DNA from 4 places in the Undibacterium sp. Di27W genome. Region 4 is predicted to be linked to each of the others. Evidence: predicted binding sites of a transcription regulator. Region 4 holds the regulator's gene; each other region holds the start of a gene.
What was found. Region 4 encodes sigma-54, which starts transcription at its own class of promoters, with help from an activator protein. Its sites were predicted from a motif close to TGGCANGNAANCTGCTTT; they were not measured.
Positions count from the first base shown of each region.

Region 1: a site for sigma-54 is predicted at 5,742-5,759, ahead of ACO0LF_RS16430 (CmpA/NrtA family ABC transporter substrate-binding protein). Genes of this name have one in related genera too.
Region 2: a site for sigma-54 is predicted at 4,992-5,009, ahead of prpB (methylisocitrate lyase). Genes of this name have one in related genera too.
Region 3: a site for sigma-54 is predicted at 3,307-3,324, ahead of ACO0LF_RS14195 (circularly permuted type 2 ATP-grasp protein). Genes of this name have one in related genera too.

Region 1 covers NZ_JBMPOS010000007.1:302,729-310,327, forward strand. Annotated here, with positions in the region: gene ACO0LF_RS16415 (putative bifunctional diguanylate cyclase/phosphodiesterase) at 1-2,154, opposite strand, end outside; gene ACO0LF_RS16420 (ABC transporter ATP-binding protein) at 2,562-3,374, opposite strand; gene ntrB (nitrate ABC transporter permease) at 3,377-4,294, opposite strand; gene ACO0LF_RS16430 (CmpA/NrtA family ABC transporter substrate-binding protein) at 4,304-5,473, opposite strand; gene ACO0LF_RS16435 (ANTAR domain-containing response regulator) at 5,867-6,535, opposite strand; gene tsaD (tRNA (adenosine(37)-N6)-threonylcarbamoyltransferase complex transferase subunit TsaD) at 6,679-7,599, shown strand, end outside.
Region 2 covers NZ_JBMPOS010000001.1:260,949-268,547, forward strand. Annotated here, with positions in the region: gene ACO0LF_RS01060 (YfcC family protein) at 1-236, shown strand, start outside; gene ACO0LF_RS01065 (AAA family ATPase) at 244-978, opposite strand; gene ACO0LF_RS01070 (diguanylate cyclase) at 1,083-2,099, opposite strand; gene ACO0LF_RS01075 (chemotaxis protein CheC) at 2,111-2,722, opposite strand; gene ACO0LF_RS01080 (response regulator transcription factor) at 2,719-3,084, opposite strand; gene prpR (propionate catabolism operon regulatory protein PrpR) at 3,201-4,841, opposite strand; gene prpB (methylisocitrate lyase) at 5,050-5,940, shown strand; gene prpC (bifunctional 2-methylcitrate synthase/citrate synthase) at 6,025-7,173, shown strand; gene ACO0LF_RS01100 (GNAT family N-acetyltransferase) at 7,216-7,599, shown strand, end outside.
Region 3 covers NZ_JBMPOS010000006.1:152,540-160,138, forward strand. Annotated here, with positions in the region: gene ACO0LF_RS14170 (hypothetical protein) at 63-629, shown strand; gene ACO0LF_RS14175 (hypothetical protein) at 676-1,551, opposite strand; gene ACO0LF_RS14180 (SAM-dependent methyltransferase) at 1,737-2,222, opposite strand; gene ACO0LF_RS14185 (nuclear transport factor 2 family protein) at 2,519-2,704, shown strand; gene ACO0LF_RS14190 (hypothetical protein) at 2,803-3,198, opposite strand; gene ACO0LF_RS14195 (circularly permuted type 2 ATP-grasp protein) at 3,358-4,812, shown strand; gene ACO0LF_RS14200 (alpha-E domain-containing protein) at 4,948-5,898, shown strand; gene ACO0LF_RS14205 (transglutaminase family protein) at 5,908-6,714, shown strand; gene ACO0LF_RS14210 (hypothetical protein) at 6,753-7,599, opposite strand, start outside.
Region 4 covers NZ_JBMPOS010000012.1:91,105-98,703, forward strand. Annotated here, with positions in the region: gene ACO0LF_RS22195 (KpsF/GutQ family sugar-phosphate isomerase) at 1-363, shown strand, start outside; gene ACO0LF_RS22200 (KdsC family phosphatase) at 363-911, shown strand; gene lptC (LPS export ABC transporter periplasmic protein LptC) at 908-1,552, shown strand; gene lptA (lipopolysaccharide transport periplasmic protein LptA) at 1,573-2,136, shown strand; gene lptB (LPS export ABC transporter ATP-binding protein) at 2,138-2,893, shown strand; gene ACO0LF_RS22220 (RNA polymerase factor sigma-54) at 2,905-4,395, shown strand; gene hpf (ribosome hibernation-promoting factor, HPF/YfiA family) at 4,503-4,850, shown strand; gene ACO0LF_RS22230 (enoyl-CoA hydratase/isomerase family protein) at 5,484-6,578, shown strand; gene ACO0LF_RS22235 (hypothetical protein) at 6,604-6,879, opposite strand; gene ACO0LF_RS22240 (alpha/beta hydrolase family protein) at 7,163-7,599, opposite strand, start outside.

The sequences.
Region 1 (7,599 bases), on a different contig from region 4:
CGCTTCGTTTTCCACACCTTCAGCAACTGTGTGACAAGACAGAATATTAGCCAGTGAGATAATGGCCTTGATGATCATTTCGCTTTTCTTGTTGTAGCCTATCTGCGCCACAAAGGAACGATCGATCTTGACGCTGTGCGCGGGGAAATGACTGAGCTTGGAAAGGGATGAATAACCAGTACCAAAATCGTCAATCGCAATATTGAAACCACGTGCCTTGAGCTCATCGAGATGATGTATGGTCAGGGCTTCGTTGGCGATCAAGCCAGTTTCAGTAATTTCAAATTCTATATACGACGGTGCAATATCATAACGATTGCAGCATCCATCTATCAATTGCAACAAATCATTGCGGGCAATATCGGTAGCCGATAAATTCAGTGCAATGACAGGACAATCGGCGTAACGGTCCAGCCAGTCCCTGACCTGGAAACAAACCTGGTTCATGACATAGTTGCTGATCAGTCGTATCAGGCCAGCACGTTCAGCAATGGGAATAAATTCTGCCGGAGCGACATTGCCAAGGCTCGGTGATTCCCAGCGCAGCAAGGCTTCGAGGCCGGCAATATTACCCTCACGGTCCACCTTCGGCTGATAGACCAGGCGGAATTCATTTTGTTTGAGACCGTTGACGATGCCGACTTCAATTTCTACGCTACGACGTATTTGCAGTGCATCTTCTTCATCGAACAAGGTCACGCTTTGATCACTCGAGCGGCGTGCCGTATCAAGCGCCACTTCGCTGCGGCGTATCAAGTCGTCCGGCTCCTGATCTTCAGGTCTGACCAGGGCGATACCGGCAGAAAATTGTATCAATAGATTTTCGCCATTGATTTCGAGTTCTTTTGGTAAATTATTTCTGACTTTTTCCACCAGCTTGATAATTTCACCTGGGGTACGGGAATTTTCTACAACAAAGGAAAAAACGATGCTGCGCAAGCGAGCGCAGAAACAATTCTTGGGCAAGGCCCGCGACAATTCTTCGGCAAAGCGGCGCAACAAGATATCGCCAGTATGTGCCCCAAACTGTTGATTTGCATGACGTATGCTGTTCAGACGGAAAGACACCAGGGCAGTGACCTTGTTCTCGTCATTTTTTACCAGCACATCTTGCAAGTGGCTGCGTAACATTTCGCGGTTGGGCAAATTGGTCAGGGCATCATGGCGGCTCAGATAATCTTCGCGCTGCAAGCTGAGCTGCAAAGCGTGGTGCATGGAGTGCAGGCCGGACACATCACGCAAGGCGACGATGTAATGGTCGGTGGAAGTCTGAGAAATATTTTCCAATGCAACCAGCTTGCCATCACGCGTGCGATACGCTGACATGCGCATGTTTTCTGATTCATCGCTGTTCGGGCTCTTCAGACGGACGCTATTGTCCAGTGACAACCAGGCAAACAAGGCGGGCTCATCCTTATCGTCAGCCTCGCGTCCCAGCAAATTATTGGCCAGCTGGTTCGCCTGTAAAATTTGTCCACTGGCATCTGTCAGCAATAAGGCAGTTCCGGCATTCTGGAACACTTCTTCATACTGGGCATGGCTGACTGCCAGGGCGGCGCTGGCCTGGCGATAACGCAGCGCCGAGACATCCAGTTCATGCAAGACGCGGAACACTGCCAAAGGCACGCAGGCATTAAAAAACAGGAATAGCAGGGATTGTATATAGGTATTGCTGGAAGGCAGGGTAATGTCGAAACCAGCGATATTCAATAAGGGCCGGTTTAATAACAGCAGCAGGAAGGGCAAAGTATTAAATACCATCAAACCTATTGCCAGCCGGGTGCCAAAGAACAAGCGGGCTATGATGGGCGTTGTATAGATGAAGATATAACCAAACTTGGCAATCTCGTATTGCTGGATCAGGCAAACAATGGCAGCTGCAGATGCATACACCGTACCGATGAGGATGGCGGCACCAGCACGTAAATGACGGGACGAATAATACAAACCCAATGCCAGCACTATATAGAAAAAGCCTACTACCCACAGCACCTGATAAGCACCAACTGCGATTGCGTCCAGAGAACTGTGAATCGCTACTGCCGCCTCCAGCACAAAGCCAGACATCAAAATGATACGTAGTGCACTTAATTTCCATGCAGCGTGCTCGGCAGGCGTTAATGCACTTTCATTTAGAAAAAGCCAGCGAAACATGTCATGTAATCAAAAGAAGAATCCAGAACCTGTTGTGACAAAACGGGTGAATACATGAACAAGGGTGCAACGATATTAATCAGAAGCAACAAAATTACTTTCAGTATCTCCTCCCAATTCCACATCAACAGAGATCTTTGAATCTGTAAAAAAATGTTTCCAAAAGGATTAGGCATTCTCTCATAGATTCCAGCTGTTTCCGCAGATATTGTCACAATTAGGACATTAAAAATGAAAACTAATTTTCACTTGGCAAACTGAATCGATATTTATATTTCATATTGCTAAAATTATCTGAACGACAAACTTTGCTCAAGTTTATCCAAGAAAACATCTTGACGACTTGATATGCTGACGCAAAATCCGCCTTGCATGCTAAAAAAACAAGGCGGCTGCAAAGCTGTCACTCAAGCTGCTTCATGCACCGGGGGTGACTGACGATGATATAAAAATTGCAGCACTTCTGTCCGGTATTGTGCGTACTGCGGATTCTGCGCCAGGGCCACACGATCACGTGGTCTTTCCAGATCCACATGCAAAATGTCGCCTATGGTCGCAGCCGGACCATTGCTTAGCATGACGATACGATCAGACAACAAGACTGCCTCGTCCACATCATGGGTCACCATGACCACGGTAGATTGTGTCTTGGCGACGATCTTCAGTAATTCATCTTGCAGATGTGCACGCGTGAGCGCATCGAGAGCACCGAAAGGTTCATCCATGAGTAAAACTTTTGGTTCTATCGCCAATGCGCGAGCGATGCCTACACGCTGCTTCATGCCACCGGAAATTTCATTCGGACGCTTTTTCTCTGCGTGCGCCAAGCCCACCAGTGACAAGGCTTGCATGGTGCGCTTTTGCAATTTCGTCCCATTCTCGGTCGCACCAAATACACGTTCTACCGCCAGGAAGACATTTTCGTAACAAGTCAGCCAGGGTAATAAAGAATGATTCTGGAACACCACACCGCGCTCTGGTGAAGGACCAGCAATTTCCCTGTGCGCGCACAACAAGGTACCGGAGCTGGCATCAGTCAAACCGGCGATCAGATTCAGGAGTGTCGATTTGCCACAACCAGAGTGACCGATCAGGGTGATGAATTCGCCCTTTTTGACGTTCAGATTGATATTGCGCAGTGCATGAAAACTGCCTTTTTTGGTATTGAAGACCATCTCTACCTGATTGATCTCTATGTACTTGTTGTCGATTTCATTCATGATCATGTCCCCACATCTTCATAAGTAAAGGCGCGTGCTATCGCCACCAGAATTTGTTCCAGTATCAACCCCACCAGGCCGATGACGACGATGGCGATGATGATGTGCGGTACATTCAGATTATTCCATTCATCCCAGACCCAGAAACCTATGCCCACGCCGCCCGTCAGCATTTCTGCCGCGACAATGACCAGCCAGGCCGTACCTATCGCCAGCCTGACGCCGGTCAGCATGTATGGCAGCACTGAAGGCAATAAGATGCGCGTGATGATCTTCCATTCAGATAAATTCAATACGCGAGCGACATTCATATAATCTTGCGGCACGCGCTGCACACCTATCGCAGTATTAATGATCATGGGCCAGATAGAGCAAATAAAGATGGACCAGATTGCTGCCGGATGGGCAGACTTGAATACCAGCAAACCTATAGGCAGCCAGGCCAGTGGCGAAACAGGTTTCAACAGGCTGATGATGGGATTAAACATGCCGGATAAAAATTTGAAACGACCTATCAAAAATCCCAGCGGTATCCCCACGGCCGCAGCCAAACCAAAACCGACTGCCACACGCTTCAGTGACGCATAAATATTCCAGCCTATGCCTTGATCATTGGGGCCTTTTTGATAAAAAGGATCAGAAAACAGCTTGATTGCTTCTTGCAAAGTCACCCAGGGTGAAGGGAAAGTCGTGTTTTTCACCGCAATGATTTCCCATATCAGTATCAGCATGCCTATGCCAAACAAGGGCGGCAACACACTCAGGAAAATGGGCCGCAATGAACCTGGCTTTCTCTCTCTCTTGGGTTTCACCTCCTGTACCACTGTTACTTCCTTCGCTGTATTTGCTGTCGTTGCTGTCGTTGCTATGCTGGCAGTCTCGTCGGCTACGGGTATTGCACCATGCACCAAGGTATTCATAAGGACTCCTCAAGCCTTGATTTTGAAAGCAGCTGCATAGGCAGCAGGATTCTTACCATCCCAGACTGTACCGTCCATGAACTTGCTGCTGCGCATGGGATCTTTTGGTACAGCTACCTTGGCCATGGTCGCTGCCTCCTTGTAGATATCTATGCGGTTAACTGCTTTTGCCACGGCTAAGTAATCAGGATCAGCTTTGAGCAAACCCCAGCGTTTATGCTGCGTCAGGAACCACATGCCATCTGACAGATAAGGGAAATTCACCGCGCCATCATTAAAGAATTTCATGTAATTGGGATCATCCCAGGTCTTGCCCAGACCATTTTGATAACGCCCCAAAATACGCTGATTAATGACATCGACCGAGGTATTGACATAGGATTTATCGGCGATGGTTTCTGCCATCCTGGTCTTGTTGGACAGCGATGCATCTATCCAGCGGCTAGCATCCAAAATCGCAGCGACCAACGCACGCGCGGTGTTTGGATATTTCTGCACGAATTCAGATGTCGTACCCAATACTTTTTCTGGATGATCTTTCCAGATATCCTGTGTCGTTGCTGCCGTGATGCCTATGCCGTCAGCAATCGCCCTGTGGTTCCAGGGCTCACCCACACAATAACCGTCCATATTCCCCACCCGCATATTCGCCACCATTTGTGGTGGTGGCACGGTAATGACCTTGGCATCTTTCATGGGGTTGATACCATGTGCAGCGAGCCAGTAATACAACCACATGGCATGGGTACCGGTAGGGAAAGTCTGGGCGAAAGTATATTCACGCTTGTCGGTTTGCATGAGCCTGGCCAGGCCTGCACCATCTACTGCACCCTTCTCTGCCAGCTTCTTCGACAAGGTAATGGCCTGGCCATTATTGTTCAGCGTCATCAACACAGCCATGTCTTTTTTATTCCCGCCTACACCGAGTTGCACACCATAGATCAAACCATACAAGACATGGGCTGCATCGAGTTCGCCATTGACCAGCTTGTCACGCACACTGGCCCAGGAAGATTCTTTGCTGGGGATAATCTTGATACCGTATTTTTTATCAAAGCCAAGCACCGATGCCATCACTACCGAAGCACAATCAGTCAGGGGAATAAAACCTATATGCACTTCTTCTTTTTCTGGCTTGTCTGATCCCGCTGCCCATACCCCACCGGTACTCAAGCCCATGATGCCTGCCCCACTTGCCAGCGCAGCGGTTTGCAAGAAACTGCGACGTTTGAAATTAGGTTCATTTTCTTCCCGCGTCTTGATGAGATTGTTAGAAACTTCCTGATTCAACATGTCTGCACTCCAGCTAAATTAATTCCTGTAACGAAAAAAGATGTCATCCCACCACGGATAAACCGTATGGAAAGACACCTTTGTCTGGTGAGGTGACCGCCGTTAGTCAGACTCACTTTTTTCTTAAGCACCAGCTTTGGCACTTTGTCTCAATACAGCAATTGCCGTGCCAACCCCAAAACCCGATTTAGCTCCTTAAACCCAACAGGAAACAGCAATTCATTAAAAAATACCGCACCTAAATGACGCATTGCACCATTTATACGCACAAATCTGGACTTAGCCACCCAGCAGATCAGCCACGTCCAGCATGCGCTGCGCAAGATCAACCAGCTTGAGATTTTTTTCCATAGCTTGTTTGCGCATTTTTTGATAAGCCTCATTTTCTGAAAGATGATGACGTTCCATCAACAGCCCCTTGGCACGTTCTATGGTTTTGCGCTCTTGCAGCTTGGCCTTGGTATCAGATAATTCACTACGCAGCTTTTGATCTGCATGGAAGCGTGCCATGGCGACATCCAGCACAGGCTTGATGCGCTCGGACTGCAAACCGGCAACCACATAGGCCGAGACACCGGCTTCCATGGCTGCCGCCATATTCGACTGGTTGCCATCTTCAGTAAATAAAACGATGGGCCGTGGCGCATCGCGGGTCAGCATGACCATGTGCTCTAGTACATCTCGCGAATCAGATTCAGCGTCAATAATGATCATATCGGGCTGCAACTGGGTGATGCGCTCGCTCATATAGATGTCACCCGGAATGACAGCAATGATGTTATAGCCCGCTTGCAGCAGACCGATGCGCAAGGCACGTGAGCGCGCCAGCTGCGCCTGAGCCTCCTCATGCAACTCATCCTCGCTTTGGATAACGGTATTCACCACGACGATCCGCAGACTGGAGGAAGCTGGTGTTATCGCATCGTCATTATTTGCTTTACTGCGCATTGATGGCCCATGCCAGATATAATTACGTTATATGAGTCATAGCAAGAATCGCTCCAATCCCTGCCTGATATGGGAGCAAGCAGTGTTTTGTGTTCTTGCCCGCATGTGCAATGACTTAACTCCCCTCCCATTTAGAAACAAACATGATAGTTCTCGGCGTTGAATCCTCCTGTGACGAAACCGGTCTTGCCCTGTATGACACAGAGCGCGGTCTGCTGGCCCATGCCTTACACTCGCAAATCGCCATGCACCAGGAATATGGCGGTGTCGTGCCGGAGCTGGCTTCGCGCGACCATATACGCCGCGCTCTGCCCTTGCTGACAGAGGTGTTGAATAAATCTGGCGTAGACAAACAAGCCATAGACGCGATTGCCTACACCCAGGGACCTGGCCTCGCCGGTGCTTTGCTGGTAGGTGCCTCGGTTGCCTGTGGCCTGGGTATGGCGCTGGATAAACCGGTGCTGGGTGTCCATCATCTGGAAGGCCATCTGCTGTCACCCTTGCTGGCCAGCCAGCCACCTGAATTCCCTTTCATTGCTCTGCTGGTCTCTGGCGGACATACACAGTTGATGCGTGTTGACGGCGTTGGTCGTTACCAATTACTTGGCGAAACCCTGGACGATGCTGCCGGTGAGGCTTTCGATAAGTCCGCCAAATTGCTGGGCCTGTCTTATCCCGGTGGCCCGGCTATTTCACGCATGGCAGAATTTGGTGACCCGGCAGCCTATCAATTCCCGCGCCCCATGCTGCATTCCAAAGACTTGAATTTCAGCTTCTCTGGCTTGAAGACCGCGGTATTGACCGTCGTCAAAAACCATCCTGCAAATATCTGCGAACAGGATAAAGCCAATATCGCCCGTGGTTTTGTGGATGCCATTGTCGCTGTGCTGACCGCCAAATGCGTGACTGCAATGAAGGAAAGTAGCTTGAAGCGTCTGGTGATTGCTGGTGGTGTGGGTGCCAACCAGCAGTTGCGCGCATCCCTGAATGCCGCGGCGGCAAAGAAGCGCTTTCAGGTGTATTACCCTGAGCTGGAGTTTTGTACTGACAATGGCGCAATGATC
Region 2 (7,599 bases), on a different contig from region 4:
CTATCATGGCACCTCTGGCTGATCTGGTTGGGGTGACCAGGCAGACTGCCATACTGGCATTTCAGTTTGGTGAATTTACGACGCCGATGATACCAACCTCAGGGATTACCGTTGGCGTGCTGGCGCTGGCGCGCATACCCTGGGCGACCTGGGCGAAATGGATGATACCGCTGCAGTTACTGTACTTTGTCCTGGCCCTGGGTTTGCTGGCTTTGTCTTGTGTGATCAGTTGGTAGGACGCACTTACTCTTCGTCTGCCAATAATTGTTCCAGCCGCTTGGGATAATTATTGAGGAAGTCACGGGTCACTGCAAAGTGTTCCGTGTCTTCATAACGTGTTTCCGTGATGCCGCTGCCATCAAACTGGTAGATTTTTGCATGCGGGTATGACAGCAGTATTGGCGAATGGGTGGCGATAATAAATTGTGAGCCATCCTGCACCAACTGATGTATGGCGCTCAGGGCGGCCAGTTGGCGGTTTGGTGACAGGGCAGCTTCGGGCTCATCCATCAGGTAGAGACCATTACCTTGCAGCTTGTTGAGTAAGAGGGCCATGAAAGATTCACCATGCGAGCGCGTGTGCAGTGAGCCGCCGTAGCCATCGACATAGCCAACTTCATCCATATAAGTGGCAACATTGAAAAAACTCTCAGCACGCAAAAAATAGCCATCACGGGGTTTCTTGAAGCTTTTGGATAAGCGCAAATTCTGGTGTAATGAAGAGACTGATTCCGTGGTGCGGAAAGCGACATTCTTCGTCCCACCCTCCTGCCCATAACCTAGCGCCATGGCAATGGCTTCCAGCACTGTCGATTTGCCAGCACCGTTTTCACCGACGAAAAAAGTGACGTCGGCATGAAATTCCAGCATATCGAGTTCCCTGACTGCCGGGATGTGATAGGGGTAGCTGTCGAAATCAATAATGGCATCATCGCGCATGCTGATGCGTTGCAAGTAGGGTTTGGCGGTCAGGCTCATAGCTGAGGGGGCATTAAATATGTGGCTTAATATGCCACAGCCTACCACGGAATTCAGCAGTTTCACGGATGCCCGTAAGCCGGGCCAGGGCGATGCCATCTGTGCTAATTGCTGACGGACTTATGCAGGGTGCCCACAGGTGCTGTGCTCTGCACATTAAAGTGTTGTAAGGTCAAATACTGGCTTTGATTGCGGCCTGCCTTCTTGGCTTCATACAGGGCAGCATCCGCGCACTTGAGCAGGGAATTGGCATCGACATCAGGATGTTTATAGAAATTGCTAAAACCTATGCTGACGCTGATGCGCTGACTGATACGGGAATTGATATGCGGTATGTTCAAATCCCAGACCGCCATGCGCAGTTTTTCTGCAAACTGCATGGCAGAATCGGGTGCCATATTAGGCAGCATGAGGATAAATTCTTCCCCCCCGAAACGGGCCAATACATCAGTGGCTCTCATTAATTGCTTGCGCAGGGCAGCAGCGACCTGTATCAAGGCTTTATCGCCTGCCACATGGCCATAGCTGTCATTGTATTCCTTGAAGTAGTCTATATCGACCATGAAGACCGACAAGGGGACCTTATGTCGCACAGCATGGCCCATCGCCATTTTGTAATGCTCATCAAAGAAGCGACGATTATAAATGCCAGTCAGGCTGTCAGTCGTGGCTTCGCGCTTCAGGGCTTCAGAATGCGTGCGCAAAATCTTTTCGCGTTTGATTGAAGTCGTCGAATCACTGATTTGTATCAGGCAGTGGCGTTCACCATATTCTGCAGTGATAGGTGTGATGGTGATGGATTGATCTATGCGGACTTTTTCGCTTTCAGGCTCATGCTCACTGCGCTGGAACAACGGCAAAGGTGAGCGATGCAGGGCGTTGGACAAGACGACAGGCAAGCCATAATTGAGCGTATTGGTGATGGCATTCAGGATGGCGCGACTGGGCAATTCTTCAAAAGCTTCAGATATATGCTTGCCTATGGCCTGGTTGGCCGGGATGCTAGTATGCCTTTCCACCCAGCCATTCCACATGCGCACAGTTTGCTGCGCATCAAGCACGATCAGGCCCAGACTGATGGAATTGAATATTTGCTCCATCGCGAATGGGGAAGGGGACATCAACTGCGCCATTAAACTGCTCCCAAAAAGCGCTCAAGCTGGATGATCAAATCTTTTAAAGATGTAGAGCTAAGCAAGAAAATCAAATGTCCTTCTGAATGCCTTCTCTCTATCGCCAGATCTATATGCAGTAGCAAGACATAAGGTTGGTCCAGGTCATCGCTGACACGACGGAAAATTTCTTCTGTCGTTGCCACCGAATAATCCGGCAAGGAGCAGTTCAGAGGGATGTTCAGCATGTCCGCCATCGCTGACAAACAGGCATTGAGGATGATATTGCCCAGTTCGCACATGGCTTCCTGTTCAAACTCAGCCAGGTCTTCCAGGCTGATTTGCGAACCCATCATGTCGCGTACGATTTCCAGTGCGTGCTCTTCGGTGAACAGCAGTATTGCCTCAGCCTCAAAGGAGCCGCTGAAAGTCTGGTGCACTGCGCCAAATCGCTCACTTTGCAAGCCCATGGAAGAGACATCAATTTCTGAGGATTTGCGGATTTCGACAGAAGGCACCGACAAGCGAACTTCTTCACCCACAATATCACTGAGGCTGGCAGCAGCTCTGCCAGCGCCGACATTGAAGACCTCGCTTAATGCATCGAGATGAAGTTCGGTCAGGGAATTCATTTTCCGCTCGCGAAATAATTGAGGACGATAGTGATGGATTTCTCAGTCACCGGCTTGGCGACAAAGATGGTGCCTATGGACGTAGCCCGGTTTTGCATGGTGTCCTGTACATTCGCCGAAAAAATGGCGATACGTATGTGCGGATTGGTTTGCAAAATCTGCTCTGCTGCGTCAGTCCCCAGCATGCCAGGCATGTTGATGTCCATGGTGCAAAAGTCGGGCTGGTGCTCTACGACGGACTTGATGGCTTCTTCGCCACTGGCAGCTTCAAAAAATTCCCAGTCAGGATGTGCGGCCTTCACATGCGCACGTATCACCATACGGGAAACTTTGCTATCGTCGACAATAAGTATTTTTTTCATAATATATTTTATGCAAGACTAATGCACCCAAGAATTGTGAGTGGTAGCGTAAATTCATTTTACCTTAGTGCGACACAAAATTCGCCCTCCAGATGATCAATTAATGTTTCAAATGATTACGATTTTTGCTTGAGACGTCGCCATAGGGTGGTTCTGCTGATGCCAAGGTAGTCAGCGGCCGCTTCGCGATTGTGCTTGAATTTTTCCATGACCATTTCCAGTGACTCTGGCGGAGGCGGTGTATCGGAGATGGCAGGCAGGTAATGGGCAGTATTTTGCGTAATATTTTGTGAGCTTTGTGTGAAATGCAGCGTGGTATTTAATTCTGGCAAGGTTCTGGCGACGAAGCCTGGCGTCAATGCCTGTAGCGGCTCGGCCGCCAAAAACAGGGCCAGGCGTTCCATGAGATTGCGTAGTTCTCTTACATTACCTGGCCAGGCATAAGCTTGTAAGAGCATGCTGCAACTGGCGATTTCTGCATGCAGGTTGGCATGCGGCCTTACGCCCATGGCAGCTAAAGCATGCTTCAGAGACCACACTGCGAGCGGCAATAAATCGTCGACACGCTCCCGTAACGCTGGTAAGTGCAAACGCAATACCGCCAGGCGGAAATACAGGTCAGCGCGAAACTTTCCTTCTTTTACCCTGGCTTCCAGGTCGCAGTGGGTAGCACTGATGATACGCACATCAACAGGTATGGGGCGCATGCTGCCGACCCGGTTGATCTCGCGTTCTTCCAATACCCGCAAAAGCCGGGTTTGCAGGGGGAGGGGCATTTCGCCTATTTCATCAAGGAATACCGTGCCTCTGTGAGCGATTTCAAACAAACCTGCATGGCCGCCACGCTTTGAGCCTGTAAAAGCGCCTTCTTCATAGCCAAACAATTCAGATTCGAGCAAGCTTTCAGCAATTGCACCACAGTTCACGGCAACAAAGGGCTGGCGCGCCCGCGTACTCTCCCTGTGTAAAGCCTGGGCCGCCAATTCCTTGCCTGTGCCTGTTTCACCTTGTAACAATACCGTTGCAGGGGAGCGGGCGAACAGGGCAATGGACTTGCGGGTCGCCTGCATGGCAGCAGAGTCACCGCGCAAATCGTTCAGGCCATGTTTGGCGCGCAGAGATTCAGCCGCAGGGTGATGCCGTCCGCGGGCCGATTCCAGTCGTGTCAGACGGGCGATTTCCAGCGCATCATCAAAAGCCTGGCGTATCGAGGTGGCGGAATACATGAAAATGCCGGTCAGGCCAGCCTCCTCCGCCAGGTCGGTAATCAGGCCCGCGCCGACGATGACCTTGATGCCGCCCGCCTTGAGTTCACTGATCTGGGCGCGCGCATCTTCTTCTGTGACGTAGGTGCGCTGCTCCAGCTGGAAACCGAAAGTGCTTTTGAAATCGGCCAACTCTGGCATGGTTTCCTGATAATTGATGAGACCAATGGCGGGCGACACCTTGCGCGCCCTGGCCAGGGCCTGCATGACATCAAAGCCGCTGGCCTTGGCGATAACGACCGGGACTGGGAGGCGATTCTTGAGGTAGGCCCCGTTCGAGCCCGCTGCGATGACCGCATCGCACCTCTCGGTTTGCAGGCGTTCTTTCAGATATTGGGCGGCTTCTTCAAAACCCATGTGTATGGGTTCTATGTCAGCACTGACATCATATTCGACCATGATGTCGCGGAACATATCGAACAGGCGTGAGATGGACACTGTCCATATGACGGGTTTGTCGTGGGTATCGCGCAGCGCAGGTGGGTGTTTCATATGTGTTTCAATTGACGTTTCAAATTTCAATGTGAAACATTATTATGAAACAAATCTGCGGCCTTGCACAGGATTTAATATGCGTGCATGGCGAATAAGTATTTGATTTATATGCATATAGGTCTGAAACAGCAGTCTGGCCAGGGCTGCTGGCACGCCGATTGCAATACGCATCCCAGAATCTGTTTATTAACCTGAAAGCATACACATGAGTACATACTCCGCAGGTGCCGCCTTCCGCAAGGCGATGCAGGAAGAATCCCCTCTGCAAGTCGTAGGCGCAATCAATGCCAACCATGCCTTGCTGGCAAAGCGTGCCGGTTTCAAGGCGATCTACCTGTCTGGTGGCGGTGTTGCTGCCGGTTCCCTGGGCTTGCCTGATCTGGGTATTTCCAATCTCGACGATGTCCTGACCGACGTGCGTCGTATTACTGACGTTTGCGACCTGCCTTTGCTGGTGGATGTGGATACTGGCTTTGGTTCATCCGCCTTCAATGTGGCACGTACTGTCAAATCCATGATCAAGTTTGGTGCTGCTGCCATCCATATCGAAGACCAGGTAGGTGCCAAGCGTTGCGGCCATCGCCCTGGCAAGGAAATCGTCAGCAAGCAGGAAATGGTCGACCGCGTGAAAGCTGCAGTCGATGCCCGTACTGACGACAATTTCGTCATCATGGCGCGTACCGATGCGCTGGCAGTTGAAGGCCTGGAAGCAGCGATTGATCGTGCGCAAGCTTGCGTAGAGGCGGGCGCTGACATGATCTTCCCGGAAGCGATCACTGAACTGGCGATGTATAAGCAATTCGCCAATGCCGTCAAAGTGCCTATTCTGGCAAATATCACTGAATTTGGTGCTACTCCTTTGTATTCCGTCGAAGAACTGGCCGCGGTGGATGTGGGCCTGGTCTTGTATCCATTGTCCGCTTTCCGTGCCATGAACAAGGCTGCAGAAAACGTCTATGGTGCGATACGCCGCGATGGTACGCAAAAGAATGTCGTCGACACCATGCAAACCCGCATGGAATTGTATGAACGCATCAATTACCACGACTTTGAGCAAAAGCTCGATGCCCTGTTTGCGCAGCAAAAAAACAAATAATAATGATATAAGCTGTTCTGCCACTTGCGTTGCATCAAGCGAGAAGGTGGAACAGCCCTGTATATGACCTCTGGAGAAATAATCATGACTGAAGCAGTTCCTTTCAAACCTAAGAAATCCGTCGCCCTGTCTGGCGTTACTGCTGGCAATACCGCCCTGTGTACCGTAGGTAAAACCGGTAATGACCTGCATTACCGCGGTTACGATATCCTGGACGTGGCCGACGCCTGCGAGTTTGAAGAAATTGCCCATTTGCTGGTGCACGGCAAATTGCCTACCGTCGCCGAATTGCGAGGCTACAAAGCTAAACTGAAGGCCCTGCGTGGCCTGCCAGCCAATGTCAAGGCAGCACTGGAATGGCTGCCTGCATCGTCCCACCCTATGGATGTCATGCGCACTGGCGTTTCTGCACTGGGTTGCGTATTGCCAGAAAAAGATGATCATAACCACCCTGGTGCACGCGACATCGCTGACCGCCTGATGGCTTCGCTGGGCTCCATGCTGCTGTACTGGTATCACTACAGCCACAATGGCAAACGCATAGAAACGGAAACTGATGATGAATCCATAGGCGGCCATTTCCTGCACCTGCTGCATGGTGAAAAGCCAAGCGCATCATGGGAAAAAGCCATGCATACTTCATTGATACTGTATGCAGAACATGAGTTCAATGCCTCTACCTTTACTGGCCGCGTCATTGCTGGCACAGGCTCTGACATGTATTCCGCCATCACTGGCGCGATCGGTGCCTTGCGCGGTCCTAAACATGGTGGCGCGAATGAAGTGGCGTTTGAAATCCAGAAGCGTTACGACAATCCTGATGAAGCTGAAGCCGATATCAAGAAGCGCGTAGAAAACAAGGAAGTCGTGATCGGTTTCGGTCACCCTGTCTACACCATCTCTGATCCACGTAACAAGGTCATCAAGGAAGTGGCACGCAATCTGTCTAAAGAAGCCGGTGCAATGAAGATGTTTGATATCGCCGAACGTCTGGAAACCGTGATGTGGGATATCAAGAAGATGTTCCCCAACCTGGACTGGTTCTCTGCCGTGTCTTACCACATGATGGGCGTGCCGACTGCCATGTTCACACCTTTGTTCGTGATTGCCCGTACTTCAGGTTGGGCGGCGCACATCATAGAACAGCGTATCGATAACAAGATCATTCGTCCTAGCGCCAATTACGTCGGCCCTGAAGATCTGAAATTTGTTCCCTTGAATAAGCGTAAATAAGCGTAAATAAGTAAGCGTAAATAAGCAAGACAGAAGTTGCATATGAAACTGCAGGCAGATTTTTCGAAACTCAGCACCAGACGCGCTGTGAAGCAAGATCTGCCGCGCCTGCTGGAGCTCATCGCCGACGATGATCTGGGCAAGAACCGTGAAGGCGTAGGCTCGGAGGACGCATGTTATGCCGAGGCCTTTGACCGCATAGCAGCCGACGACAATCAGTTCCTGATGGTGGCTGAGCTGGATGGCCGTATTATTGCCATGCAGCAGGTCACTTTCATCCCCGGTCTGAGCAGGAAAGGCTCTACCCGCGCCATGATAGAAAGCGTGCGTGTAGATGGCTATCTGCGCGGGCAAGGTATAGGCCATTGGTTCATAGAGCAGGCCATAGACTTGGCGCGCGAGCGTGGGTGCCAGTTGGTGCAACTG
Region 3 (7,599 bases), on a different contig from region 4:
ATGATGCATAACTCAACAATCGACTCGGACGCGATGCGCCAGTCTTTTCGGCACTAAATCTCATGAAGCACACTTTTCTCTTCACACTAATGATTCTTGCAGTGTGCTCCTGTAGCGAGCCCATTCCAAATCGCGCCGAATCGCCGGAGGCAGCATTTCTGGCAGTGCGAGCAGGACTCAAAAATCATGATCTGAAAACTTACTTTGACGCTTTGACTGAGCAAGCCGTCCTTGATGAACTGGGAAATTCCGTCATGATTTGCCTAGGCGGATCTAATCCAAAGGCAGTTGCAGCAGGCCTTAAACAGTCAGTTGGCTGTGAAGAAATACTTAAACGTTACAATTGGCCTGCAAGTACGGGAAGTTCCCCTGACGCGTACAAAGCAGCAATCGCAAAAATCCATGACTCGCGTAGCTTGGCCGCAGAACTGGAAGCGAACCATAGAAGGTATGGAGTTGGTTCTTCATTTGTCTGGGGTTACCTTGACAAGGTTCGCCTGTCAAACCTTATGGTTGAAGGGACAAAAGCGCACGCCTCCGCCGAATGGGAATCCGGTGATAAGGGTGATGTGCGATTCGAGAAGGATGCGACAGGCTGGCGCTTTGACCCCATGCAGGGAGTCCGATGAAACTTGACCCTGCCCCTTCACATCCGCTCAATGACAGGCTCAGCCATCAATCACGCTGAACCAGGCGAAAGGGGAGCCCGCGCGTGTTGCCATTACCGTTACCATTGCCAAGGAGGATTTCCTTCCCTTTGTCGTCATAGGCAATGCTCTGCGCAGTGAGAGCTGCCCTGGCTTGTGACAAAGACGACACTTCTATCGTCAACGAACGGAGTGCTTCACTCTTCCCTTGAGCAAGCCGGATGATGGGTCCAGATGATAGTGCAAATACGCCAGCCTCTTGTTCAATTGCCGACGAAAGAAGATTCTTCCATCGTGCCCTTGCTGCCTGCAAGTCGGGCGTCTCAATGATGACTTCCTTCACACCCAGGAGACCAAGAGGTCCGCCTTTGAATTTCTGTAGTTCGTCGTGTGCCGCAGTCTGGCGAAGCTTCGAATCGAAGTGATACTCACAGACAAACAGCCAGGAATCGGCAGGTCCAATTCCGCTGATTCTGACATTGGTCCACAAGGCCTGCGGCTTGCCCTCACGATATGTGGTAAACGGTTCTGCCGGGCCATGAGCAATCTGATGCTGATCAAATTCCATCATGCTCGCGGCTGCCGACTTAAGTGGTTGGAACGCGATACCCGCGAGGCGTGTGCTTTCTGGTGCAACGCCTCCTAGCGCGGCAAACTGGCCAAACTCAAGCACGACATTTCCGAAGTAAAGACCGCCACTGCTAAAAGGCCCGTATTTCACCATTGGCCAAATGACTGGAACCTGAAGCTGGTTCGCAAAGAGCTGGAATGAGTCGTCAGTCGTTTTCTGCTCAATCAAGATGTGATCAATTCGAGAGATCGTCGAATCAGCGCCTGTCTGAGCGGCAATGGCGTTCGAACTGAAGCAGGCAAGCAGCAATAGTTGCAGCAGACGAAGTGACATATTGTTTCCTTGATGGTTAAGGTGTTAAATGTAGCAAATCGGCAATATAACACGGTACTCTGCGACATCACGCCTTAGTTTCAGTCTACCTACTTTCGGCATGGCTTTGCCAGACACGCTCTCCAAAGGCACAATATTCGAACTGTCCATGAGTTATGGAATGATGGAGTTAAAACGCCCAAGTACTATTTTCTTTTCCAATATTCACTCATTATTTGATGCGACCAGGCTGGCTGTTGAAGCTCTTGGCGCGGCAGGAATTCTCTCATGACGGGTTTAATATCCAGCACGGCTGTTCCATTGATTGCATCAAGCTCGGCAACAAAAACCTTTACACCTTCCACTCGAACGATACGGCAAATGGTGCTGCCGATTCTGTTTGGCCGGTTCTTGCCACGCTGAGCGAAAATACCCACTTCAGGCCATGCATTATTGTTTCTGGGATGGCGTGCGCCCGAGATAATTTTTGCGTCATCGACCTCGTGAAAATAGAACAAAATTTCAGCATGAGAAAAGTCTGCGAGCCCCTTTAAAGCATCAGGAGTAAAACCCTTAGTTAATGTGATACATGCCTCTTCGCCACCCCAGTAGTCATCCTCAGCATGAGGGCGCATCGCTTCTACAAAGCCTATGGCCTCAATTCTCACGACAGTAGCATTCAATACTGACATTCTTTTCTCCTATCTATGAAATCCATTGAGTCTTTAGTGCTTATTCATGGTCACCGGCAAAAATATAGATGCAGGTATTGCATTACGAAAAGAAGGGGTCAGGTCTTACGTTACGACAATTCTATTCTTGGAAAATGTATGAATTTAAGACCTGACCCTTTCTTTGCTGACGGCCAGCGATATGACAACGACTATGTCTTCGTGATCCATTTCAGAGATGGTAAGATCGCCCGATACGAAGAGCGAAAAGAAGGGGTCAGGTCTTACGTTACGACAATTCTATTCTTGGAAAATGTATGAATTTAAGACCTGACCCTTTCTTTGCTGACGGCCAGCGATATGACAACGACTATGTCTTCGTGATCCATTTCAGAGATGGTAAGATCGCCCGATACGAAGAGTATTGCGACACTGAGTTAATCACTCGAATTTTTCCTGACCGCATCGCTGCCAAAGCCATGCTCAAGACCAAGCCCACTTAAGCCGGGCATCGAAGATTGTCAGCGGCTTAGGGGCACAACACGTGTTCACAAATATCGGGCAGGTCATACATTCACTGATCATCACGGGGGTGACGGCGCTATAATTTGTCATGTTTCGCTTCTTCATAGAATTCGCCATCCGATAATTTCCAGATATAACTTTCAATGCCAGCTTCATGATCAGCGTGAAATATCCCTGTCAGATAGTCTGTCGTCCACTCTTCTGAATGAATGATTTCTTTTGAGAGTGTTTTCAGTTGATCTCTGATGTAGTCGAGGCACTGAATTCGTATGTCTGCACCGTAAAATATGTAGTGCGTCCAGTTGATATGTGTGTCTGGAATTACCCAGCCCTGGTTATACATTTCTGCGATTGGCGCATCGAAGCCGTAGTCCCCGGCTTTATCAATGAAGGATGAAATTACTGCCTTGATCTGTGGAATAGACTCTTCATGACATGCGATCCAACCTCTGATGCTTATGTATGTTCCCATGATTTTCAGAAGAGCCTTGATGAAATACGTATTGTACTATTGTCAGCTCGGCCACTTTGAGCTCCTTGGCGACAAAAAAACCACGCTAGGGTTAACCACCATGTTATCTGGCACGTTTCTTGATATGCTGTAATGGAACCGTAACCACGAGACGAGAACATGGCCAAGTTTTTCAATGAAATGCATGCCTATGATAATGCTGCACCGGGTGCCGCCGCACTTGGTGGCGCGGGCGGAGAATTGACGCGGGAACATTACCGTGAGTTTTGTAACTGGCTGGCGCAGCAGCCTGCCGAGCGCTTGAAGCGCAAGCGGGCTGAGGCTGACCTGAGTTTTCGGCGAGTGGGTATTACCTTTGCCGTGTATGGTGATGATGCGGGTACTGAGAGGCTAATCCCGTTTGATATCATCCCGCGCATTATCCATGCGGGTGAATGGGCGCAGTTGCAAAAGGGCCTGGCGCAGCGGGTGCAGGCGCTGAATATGTTCATCCATGATATTTATCACGACCAGAATATCATCAAGGCCGGCATTATCCCAGCTGAACAAATCTATAAAAATGCTCAATATCGCCCTGAAATGCAGGGTATTTCAGTCGCTTCTGACATTTATGCCCATATTGCGGGTGTGGATATTGTGCGTGCTGGCGAGGGTGAGTTCTACGTACTGGAAGATAACTTGCGGGTGCCGTCTGGTGTGTCTTATATGCTGGAAGACCGCAAGATGATGATGCGGCTGTTTCCTGAGCTGTTTGCGCGTAACAAGATTGCGCCGGTAGATCATTATCCTGACATGTTGCTGGATAACCTGCGCTCAGTCGCGCCTATGGGGGTGGATAACCCTACCGTGGTCGTCATGACGCCGGGCATGTATAACTCGGCATATTTTGAGCATGCCTTCCTGGCCCAGCAAATGGGGGTGGAACTGGTTGAGGGCCAGGATTTGTTTGTAAATGACAATGCGGTCTTCATGCGTACTACCCGTGGACCCAAGCGGGTGGATGTGATTTACCGCCGTATTGATGATGATTTTCTTGATCCTCTGGCTTTCCGCCCTGATTCTTCTCTGGGTGTGCCGGGCTTGCTGTCGGTGTATCGCGCTGGTCGTGTGACGCTGGCGAATGCGATAGGGACAGGCGTTGCGGATGATAAATCCATCTACCCTTTCGTGCCGGACATGATCAAGTTTTATCTGACAGAAGAACCTATCTTGAACAATGTGCCGACTTACCAGTGTCGCAAACCCGAAGACCTGTCGTATACCCTGGCGAACCTGGCTGAGCTGGTGGTCAAGGAAGTGCATGGTGCCGGTGGTTATGGCATGCTGGTGGGCCCGGCTTCGACCAGGGCGCAGATAGAAGATTTTCGTCAGCGTTTGCTGGCCAAGCCTGATGGTTATATTGCACAGCCTACGCTGGCATTGTCGGCCTGCCCTACCTTTGTTGAAAGCGGCATCGCCCCGCGCCATATAGATTTGCGACCCTTTGTCTTGTCTGGCAAGACCATCTCCATGGTGCCAGGCGGTTTGACGCGGGTGGCCTTGCAGGAGGGTTCGCTGGTGGTGAATTCTTCACAGGGTGGCGGGACCAAAGATACCTGGATACTTGAAAATTAAATCAGTAGGACTTACGCAAAACCGCCCCAGCTGCGTTGCAGCGCCTAGCCGTACTAAAGTACTGTCTTCGTCGCTACGCCTTGCCGGGACAATTTTGCGTAAGTCCTAGAAAAAATTTAAGTTGGGAGAAAATATATGCTAAGCCGTACCGCTGATCACTTGTTCTGGATGGCGCGCTATACCGAGCGCGCAGAAAATACTGCCCGTATGCTGGATGTGAATATCCAGACCTCGATGCTGCCGCAGTCTGCCGAAGATGCTGAACGCGGCTGGCGTGCCATGCTGGGCATCTCTGAATTACAGTCTGCCTTTGACCATCAATATGGTTTGCTGACGAAGAAGGATGTGCTGGACTTCATGGTCAGGGACCCGATGAACCCGTCGTCGATTGCATCATGCCTGAAAGAAGCACGCGAGAATGCGCGCGCCGTGCGCGGTACGCTGACAACCGAGGTATGGGAAACCCAGAATGCCACCTGGCTGGATATGCAGGACAACTTGTCGGACACGATACTGGAAAACGATCCTAGCCAGTTTTTTGAATGGGTCAAGTACCGTTCGCATTTATCGCGTGGCGTGACGCTGGGCACGATGCTGAAAGATGAAGCCGTGCACTTCATCCGCCTGGGCACTTTCATAGAACGCGCAGATAATACGGCGCGGATACTGGATGTGAAATTCCATGGTGCCAAGGAAAGTGGGCGCGGCAATGACAGCCTGCAAAGGGATTTTTATTACTGGGCAGCGCTGCTGCGTTCAGTCTCTGGCTTTGAGATTTACCGCAAGGTCTATCGCGATGTCATCACGCCAGAACGGGTGGCAGAATTGCTGATGCTGCGGGGTGACATGCCACGTTCCTTGTTGGCGTGCATGGATGAGGTAGTCGCCAACCTCAAGGAAGTGCGCAATGATGTATCAGCAGACACTGAACGTTTTGCTGGCAAGCTGCATGCAGAATTGCAATTTGCCCGCATAGAAGAGATCCTGGCAGAAGGTTTGCATGACAACCTGACGCGCTTCATGGAAAACATTTTTGACCTGGGTAATCGTGTCAGTCGCGATTTCCTGGTCCCGCTGGCGGCCTGAGAAAATATCATGCAACTTTTTATACGTCACCAGACTATCTACAAGTATTCAGCACCGCTGACTTACACCATACAACAATTACGCCTGACACCGCGTGCCGAGCAGCACCAGCATGCGATCTCCTGGCAAATCAAAACCGCAGGGCAGCGCCACGCCTTTGTTGATGCCTATGGCAATCCCTCGCATACGCTGACCATCACTGGCCAGCATCATGAGGTTGCCATCATTGCCGAGGGTGTGGTGGAGTTGACGACACCTTATCAGGGGCGCATCACCGATCCCGACACGTTTTCACCGCTGGTATTTACTGTGCCAACACGGCTGACCGAGCCAGTGCCAGCAATTGTGGACTTTGCTCTGACGCACTTGCCTGACAGCGGCAAGACCAGCACGGCTGCACTACTTAATCTGGCTGCGCACATCCGTGGTGCAGTCGAGTACCAGACTGGTGCAACCATCGTCACGACCAGCGCCAGCGATGCTCTGCAATTGGGCCGTGGCGTGTGCCAGGACCATGCCCATATCATGCTGGCCTGCTGCCATGCACGCGGTATTCCGGCGCGCTATGTGTCTGGTTATATTGATCCTGAATCCACTGGTCATGCCGACAGCCATGCCTGGGTGGATGTCTGGGTAGAAGACAGCGACTATAGCGGCTGGGTCAGCGTCGATGTGACGCATGCCGTGCTGATGACAGATGCCTATTGCCGTCTGGCCATAGGACGCGACTATGATTCAGCCGCACCGGTGCGTGGGGTGCGCCGCGGTGGCGGACTGGAAACCTTGAGTGTGACGGTGCATGTCACACCCAGGTGAGTTTCATGCTTTATCTGGCATACTTTATTTGGTAAGCATCAACGCGGTGACAGAGGCATGCTCTTCCAGTTCGTGTAGTCATGTATGCCGAACGAATACTGGGCTCCGGCAGTACTGCTATTGAGGCTGATGGCAGTTACCACACGATTGAGCTCGGTACGCATGATGGCTTCGCCTTCTTCATAGAAGCTGACATAGGACGGTTCTTGTTGAGAGGTTTCTGCGCCAACTATGGTGCGCCTGTTGTAGGTCACACCATAGGCAAGTTCGTTCTTGATGAAATCGAATATGGGGCCGCTGGTATCGCGGTAAGACATGATGGCGACGATGGGCACGTTCTGATAAACCCATTCTGCCAGGTTGCCACTGCCATAGCTATTATTGTACTGACGTTCGTCATACCAGAAGGGGATATCCACCACCATGTTGATATTCCATCCTAGGCTGGCACTTTTGGTGGCGATACGGTTTTTCGTATTGGTCACAAAATTTTGATACGCCAGGACGCCTGCTGCCAGATCGCTTTTCCACGGTTCTGCGGTATAGGGTTCCACATCAAAATGAATGGCGCTGAAACGCTGTGCCACTGTTGCCATTTGTTGATAGGCAAAGACCCAATCCAGGAAAGCATTCTTGCGCGCCTCACCAGCGGCCACTACCCAGTTAGAAGCGCCATCCAGGGCTTGCACTGAGATAGGCGTACTGGTATCGCCTATAGTAACCATTGCCGCATTGAGCGTGCTGACCAGATATTGGTATTTGCTGACAGGGATGTCGCGATTGATCTGCAAGTACACTTCTGTGACTTGTTTGTCTTTGCAAAACTGTATCAGGGCATTGACCTGGGTTTTATCTGCGGTCGTCAGCTTGTTGCTATTGCTGAGC
Region 4 (7,599 bases):
ATGCGGGTTGATGAAGCCATACCGCAAGTCGGCCCGGAAACCAGCCTGAAGACGGCACTGCTCGAAATCACCAAAAAAGGCATGGCGATGACCGCCGTGGTGGATGAACAGCAGCAGGTGCTGGGTATATTCACCGACGGCGACTTGCGCCGCCTGATGGATGGCACCCGCGACTTTACCCAATTACGCATTGCCGATGTCATGAACCATAGCCCGCGTCGCATACGTCCGGAACAATTGGCGGTAGAAGCCGTCGAAGTCATGGAAACTTACCGCATCAACCAGTTGCTGGTCGCCGACGACCAGGGCAAGCTGGTGGGTGCCTTGCATATACATGACTTGACCAGGGCCAAGGTGATTTGATGGACATAGCTTTAATAGATGCAGCAGATGCAGCGACAGCAGGAGCCAGCAAGGTCAGATTAATGATCTTTGATGTAGATGGCATACTGACCGACGGCAGCCTGTATTTTGGGCCCGAAGGTGAAATGATGAAGTGCTTCAATGTGCTGGATGGCCAGGGTATCAAGCTCTTGCAACAGGCTGGCATCATCACGGCCATCATCAGTGCCAGGCAATCCGCCATCGTCAGCAAGCGTGCTGCCGATCTGGGCATCAGCCATGTTTGCCAGGGCATCCATGACAAAAAAGCCGCGTTCCTGGAATTGCTGGCCCAGCTGGCTATTCCCGCAGAAGCCTGCGGCTTTATCGGCGACGATGTCATCGACTTGCCCATCCTGACGCGCGTGGGCTTTGCTGCCAGCGTGCCAAATGCGCATGCAGAGGTGCAACAGCGCGTGCTCTACATCACCAGGGCCAGCGGTGGCCAGGGCGCAGCACGCGAAGTTTGCGACTTCATCCTGCGTGCCCAGGGTAAATATGAACAGGCTCTACAAGCATATCTGACATGAAATCCCATTTGACCATAGACCGCTTCCGCATCTGGCTGGCCGTGATACTGCTGGGCATACTGACCCTGGGCACCATCTGGGTCATGGAAGTCATACGTCGCAATGGCGACGATGAACAAAACCGCAGCGCAGCCAGATCAGCACCTGATTACTATGTAGAGAAATTCAATTTCATACGCCTGTCGAATAATGGCAAGGCCAATTACCATATTACTGGTGACAGCCTGGTACATCTGCCGCGTAACGACAATATAGAAATCAAGCATCCGCAGATCAACAGCTTTGATCAGGACCGGCCACCCTTGCATCTGCGGGCCGACCTGGCCGTGGTGTCGCAAAAATCCAATGTCATCACACCCAAGCGTGAGCATGATGAAGTGCATTTATATGACAATGTCAGCATGGAAAGGCCAGAGGGCCTGAGTTCGCAATTCGTGCATGTGGAATCGGATTATCTATTGCTATTGCCAGATGATGATGTTGTCAAGACCGATAAGCCCATCACCATCACCACCGGTAAATCGACATCGACCGCAACCGGTATGCTGGCCAATAACTCTACCCAACACCTGGCCCTGTTAAGCAAAGTCCGCATCCTGCTCAAGAAGCGTGAAGCGGTGAATGCAGTTAAAACCAAATAATTGAGAAAGCGATCATCTCCATGACACTTACTAAATTCGGCATTACCCATTTATTCGGCCTGGCCTGCCTGGGCCTGGTCAGTGCAACTGCATATGCAGAAAAAGCCGACAGCAACAAGGAAACCGTCATCGAAGCCGGTTATGGCGAGAGCGATGGCAAGACCAGCGTGCGCAGATTATCCAAGGGTGTCGCCCTGGTGCGTGGCACTCTGAATGTCAAGGCAGAAAATGCCGTCGTCACCGAGGCGCCGAATGGTGATCAATTTGTAGTACTGACTGGTGGCAGCAATCGCAAAGTCACCTTCCGCCAAAAGCGCGATGGCGGACCTGATCTGTGGGTAGATGGCGAAGCTGAACGTGCGGAATACAATCAAAGCACGGAAATCGTCAAATTCTTTTCCAAGGCCAAGGTACGCTATCTGGAAGGCACTAAAGTCACCCAGGAACAGGCTGGCGAATACCTGTCTTATGACAGCAAGAATGAAGTCTTTGTAGGCACTAACTCCACCAGTGGCCAGTTTGTAGAAGGTTCGGGCAGCCTGAAAATCATCTTGCAACCAAAACCAGAAAAACAGGCTAATTAAGATGACAGCACAGTCAGGCAGCACCTTGCTGGTCAAGGGTTTGCAAAAACGTTATGGTGCACGCCAGGTCGTGCGCGATGTTTCCCTGCTATTGAAAAGTGGTGAAGTGGTGGGTTTGCTGGGGCCGAATGGTGCAGGCAAAACCACTTCTTTCTACATGATCGTTGGTCTGGTACCTTCCGATGCTGGCGATATCATTATTGATGATGTCAATATCTCGCAACTGCCCATCCATGAGCGCGCCGTGCTCGGCCTGTCTTACCTTCCGCAGGAAGCATCAGTGTTCCGCAAGTTGACGGTAGAAGACAATATCCGTGCGGTACTGGAATTGCAAAAAGACAGCGATGGCAAATTCCTCGGCAGCAAGAAAATCGAGCAAAGGCTGAATGCCTTGCTGGCAGATTTGCAAATAGAAAAAATACGCGAGAGCCAGGCTTTGTCACTGTCAGGTGGTGAACGCCGCCGCGTCGAGATTGCCCGTGCACTGGCCACCAATCCACGCTTTGTCTTGCTGGATGAGCCCTTTGCCGGCGTTGATCCTATCGCTGTCATCGAAATCCAGCGTATCGTCCGCTTCCTCAAGGAACGCGGCATAGGCGTTTTGATCACCGATCATAATGTGCGCGAAACCCTGGGCATCTGCGATCACGCTTACATCATCAATCAAGGCGCGGTACTTGCCAGCGGCAAGCCTGACGACATCATACAAAATGAATCTGTACGTCGCGTTTATCTCGGAGAACACTTCCGGATGTGACGGGAATCATCATGAAACAAAGCCTGCAACTACGTACCTCACAACATCTGGCCTTAACGCCGCAATTGCAGCAATCAATACGATTATTGCAGTTATCGACTTTGGAATTGCATCAGGAGCTGGAGACGCTGCTGACCGATAATCCCATGCTGGAACGCGTCGATGATCCACTCGACCATGCGGTTCGCCTGCTGGCCGATGGTGCCATCAATACAACAAGTACCTCGGCTGACGCAGGCATGGAAGCACCTGCGCAAAGAGAAGAAAGCGATAAATCCACCGAGCCAGCCGCTGCCGATGCCGAAACGGTCATCAGCAATGACAGCACCAGCTCCAGCGAAGAAGACTGGGGCTTTGATGATGTGCAGCATGGCAGCAAATCTGGTGATGATGAAGATGGCCGTCCACAACTGGGAGCAGCCCACATCACCCTGCGTGAACATCTACTGGAGCAAATGCGCCTGAACCTGCGTGAGCCGCGTGACCGTGCCCTGGTCGAACTGATGATAGATGCGCTGGACAGCAATGGTTACCTGACTGAAACCCTGGATGAAATACATGCCAGTTTGCCATTGGAACTCTGTGTAGAAGCAGAAGAACTGGCCTTTGCCCTGAATATGCTGCAAAGCTTTGACCCGGCTGGTGTCGGTGCGCGCAGCCCTTCAGAATGCCTGGCCCTGCAAATCAGGCGCATGCCCAAAGTGGCTTTTGTCACACGCAGACTGGCATTGCAAATTGTTGAAACACAACTGGCTTTATTTGCACAAAGAGACTTCACCAAACTCAAGAAAATTCTCGACTGCGATGATGAAGATTTGCGCGATGCACAAACCATCATACGCCTGTGCCAGCCACGGCCTGGCATTGCCTTTGCCGCCGATGAATCAGATTATGTGGTGCCGGATGTGATCGTCAGAAAGTCTGGCAATGGCTGGCAAGTCATGCTGAATCAGGATGTCATGCCCAGGCTGCGAGTCAGCAGCGTGTATGCCAATATCATGAAGCAAAACCGTGGTGAAGCTGGCCTGGGTGCGCAATTGCAGGAAGCCCGCTGGCTCATCAAAAATATGCGGCAACGCTTTGACACTATTTTGCGCGTTGCACAAGCGATAGTTGAAAGGCAACGCAATTTTTTCACCCATGGTGCCGTTGCCATGCGACCCCTTGTTTTGCGCGAAATTGCTGATACACTAGGATTACACGAGAGCACTATCTCACGTGTGACAACCCAAAAATACATGTTGACCCCACATGGCATGTTTGAGTTGAAGTACTTTTTCGGCAGCCATGTCGCGACGGAAACAGGGGGTGAAGCATCTTCCACCGCGATACGTGCACTCATCAAGCAGTTGATAGGAGCAGAAGACCAGAAAAGCCCACTCTCTGATAGCAAAATTGCAGACATGCTGGGTGAACAGGGCATGGTAATTGCCCGGCGGACAGTTGCCAAATACCGTGAAGCCCTGAAAATCCCCCCAGTCAGTTTGCGTAAATCTTTGTAAGTAGTCCTTGTAATCACGGTTTGAATTGCTATATATGATTTAGCTCAAGGCAAATAAATGCCAAGAGTGTATCGTTACAGCAAGCAACATCACTATAGGAGCACAGTATGAATCTCACCATCAGTGGACACCACGTCGAAGTAACTCCTGCAATTCGTGAATATGTACATACCAAACTAGAACGTATCAGGCGACATTTCGACCAGGTCATTGATATCGCCGTCATCCTGACGGTGGACAAGCTCCGGGAAAAGGAAAAACGACACAAAGCCGACATTAATTTGCATATCAGCGGTAAAGATATCCACGTTGAAAGTCTGGCGCATGATCTTTATGCAGCAATCGATGCACTGGTAGACAAACTTGATCGCCAGGTCATCAAGCACAAAGATAAAATGCAAGACCATCAGCACGACGCCATCAAGCACATACCTGATCCGGCATCGGCTTCATAAGACCCCGGTCCTTACCCTAACAGGTTGTGGACATCCAAAACAAGGACGCTAAAGGCGTCCTTTTTGTTGGGTGAGTGGTTTTGAAATAAATAATATTTCTCAATCTATTCAGTTGATTGCCATATGGCAATCCGTACACGTATTAACGTCATTCCAGCGTGCTTTTGGCTGGAATCCAGCGGCGTTCGGTGTATGCCACGAAGTTTATTCACGCCAGAATCGTAAGACTTTGCGAGCTGGATTTTGAAATACCTGCATTCGTATTTGAAGATTGCTCGCCGGTGATAGACCGGCGGCTACTCCCTTTTCTTGCTCGCCAAGAAAAGGAAGCAAAAGAAGGCGACCCAGGCGTCGTCGCCCCTGCGGGGTTCCCGTTTATGCAGTACAAAAAATGGGAAGGCCCGAAACTCGCCTGCGGCTCAGACAGCGGTCCTTCTCTTTCCATTTTCTGTACTGCACAAACGGCGCCGACACATGGGAACTGCCGAAAGTCAAAAACAACCCCAAAGTCAAACCCAACGGCAACGAGCATGCCGTCCTTACTCTATTTCCTCATAAACATATACACCCCGTGACGCCCAAGCCTGACAAAGTTAAAATAGCAGCTTCATCCCCTACACTGCATAGTCCATCATGAGCGAATTTGTCCTCACCTCCGTCAAGAACAATATAGGCTATATCACCCTTGACAGACCCAAAGCCTTGAACTCGCTGTCTCTCGATATGGTGCGAGCATTGACGGCGACCTTGCTGGCCTGGCAGGATGATCAAAGTGTGCGTGCCGTGTTTATTCACAGCAGCAGCGAGAAGGCATTTTGTGCTGGTGGGGATATCCGTTTTTTCTATGATGTCGGCACTGCTACTCCGAAAGGTGACTCGGCCCTGCTGGAAGATTTTTTCACAGAAGAATATGCCTTAAATCATTTAATCCATTTCTACCCAAAACCTTATATCGCGCTGATGAATGGCGTCGTCATGGGTGGTGGCATGGGTATCGCCCAGGCAGGGTCAGATTGCCGTTTGCGCATTGTCACTGAGCGTACCAAGATGGCCATGCCGGAAGTGAATATCGGTCTTTTCCCTGATGTCGGCGGTGGTTATTTCCTGTCACGCACTGAGGGTGAAATTGGTACTTACCTGGGACTGACTGGTGAGATCATTACTGCCGCTGATGCTATCTATGCAGGGCTGGCAGATATCTACATCCCCACCGCTGAAATACCAGCATTGATGAATTTGCTCAGCGAAAGCGCGGCCACGGACCTGCACGTGGCAATACGTGATTTCGCAGCTAGCTTTGCAGACCAGGCAAAGCCGGATACCAGCAAACTGGCCGCGCAACATGCGGCCATCAATGACATCTTCGCAGGTAATAGTGTCACTACCATCTGTGAAAAACTGCAGCAAAACAGCAACGAATTCGCCCAGCAAACCCTGGCCACCATGCAAAAGCGCTCACCCTTGCTGATGTCAGTCACACTGGAACAACTGCGCCGCAGTAAGGACATGACAGTATCAGCCTGCCTGCGCATGGAAAGAAATATGGTACGCCATTGCTTCAAGCATGGTGAAGTACTTGAAGGCGTACGTGCCCTGGTGGTAGACAAAGACAATAGTCCACGCTGGTCACCTGCAACATTGGCTGAAGTGACGACAGAGCAGGTGACAGGATTCTTTGCAGAAGCATGGCCTGCTCATGCGCATCCTTTGCGGTATTTGGAAGGGTGATTTAAAAACTGATTTTTTAAGAAAATTAAATCAATTGCCAATACAAAAATTTGCACAAAGGTCGCATTGACGTTGCTTTTGAAGTTGAAGTTGCAGTTGCAGTTGCAGTTGCAGTTGCAGTTGCAGTTGCAGTTGCAGTTGCAGTTGCAGTTGCAGTTGCAGTTGCAGTTGCAGTTGCTATTGATTTTTGCAGTTCCCATGTGTAGCCGCCGTTTGTGCGGTACAGAAAATGGAAAAAGAAATGACCGTTGTTTGAGCCGCAGGCGAGTTTCGGGTATTTCCCATTTTTTGTACTGCACAAACGGGAACCCCCTTTAGGGGGCGGCTACGCCTGGGTCGCCTTCTTTGGCATACCTTTCTTGGCGACGCAAGAAAGGTATGTAGCTGTCGGGCTACCCCCGACCGGCAATCTTAAATGGCGCATAAACGTATTTGAAAAACAGATTCGTAAAATAATGAGAATCTGAAGTTAATGCATTTTACGGTATACAACAAACGTCACTAGATTCCTGCCTACGCAGGATTGACGTTAATAAGATTGCCCTAAAATCCAAGGCTGAGCAGCCTCTTATGCATATCTGCAATCACTTCAACTCAAATGCCTTCTTATCCCCCTTAAACCACCCCGCCAAGCCCGCAATAAACTCCTGCGCCCCATTCCTCTCCGCAGTTTTCAAACCATGGCTGGCGCCCGGAAATTCGACAAACTGAAAATCCTTCTCAGGGTGCTTCAAGAAATAGTCCCGCAAGGCATGCCCCGATTCTATAGGCACACTCTCATCCTTCTCCCCCATCGCCGCCACCATGGGGATATCCAGGCCTGCATATACGCTCAAAGGATCAGTAAACAAACGACCAGACCAGTAGGCATAGGGATGACCAAAGAATTCTTTCCTGAGGCTCTTGCCATTTTTTTTGATGTCAGCATACACATGTAAAAAATAGTCACGTGAAAATGGCTTGGCATAAGGCTCAACACCACGATCAGCAAAGATCAAAAATTCTTCACTTTGTTTCAAAC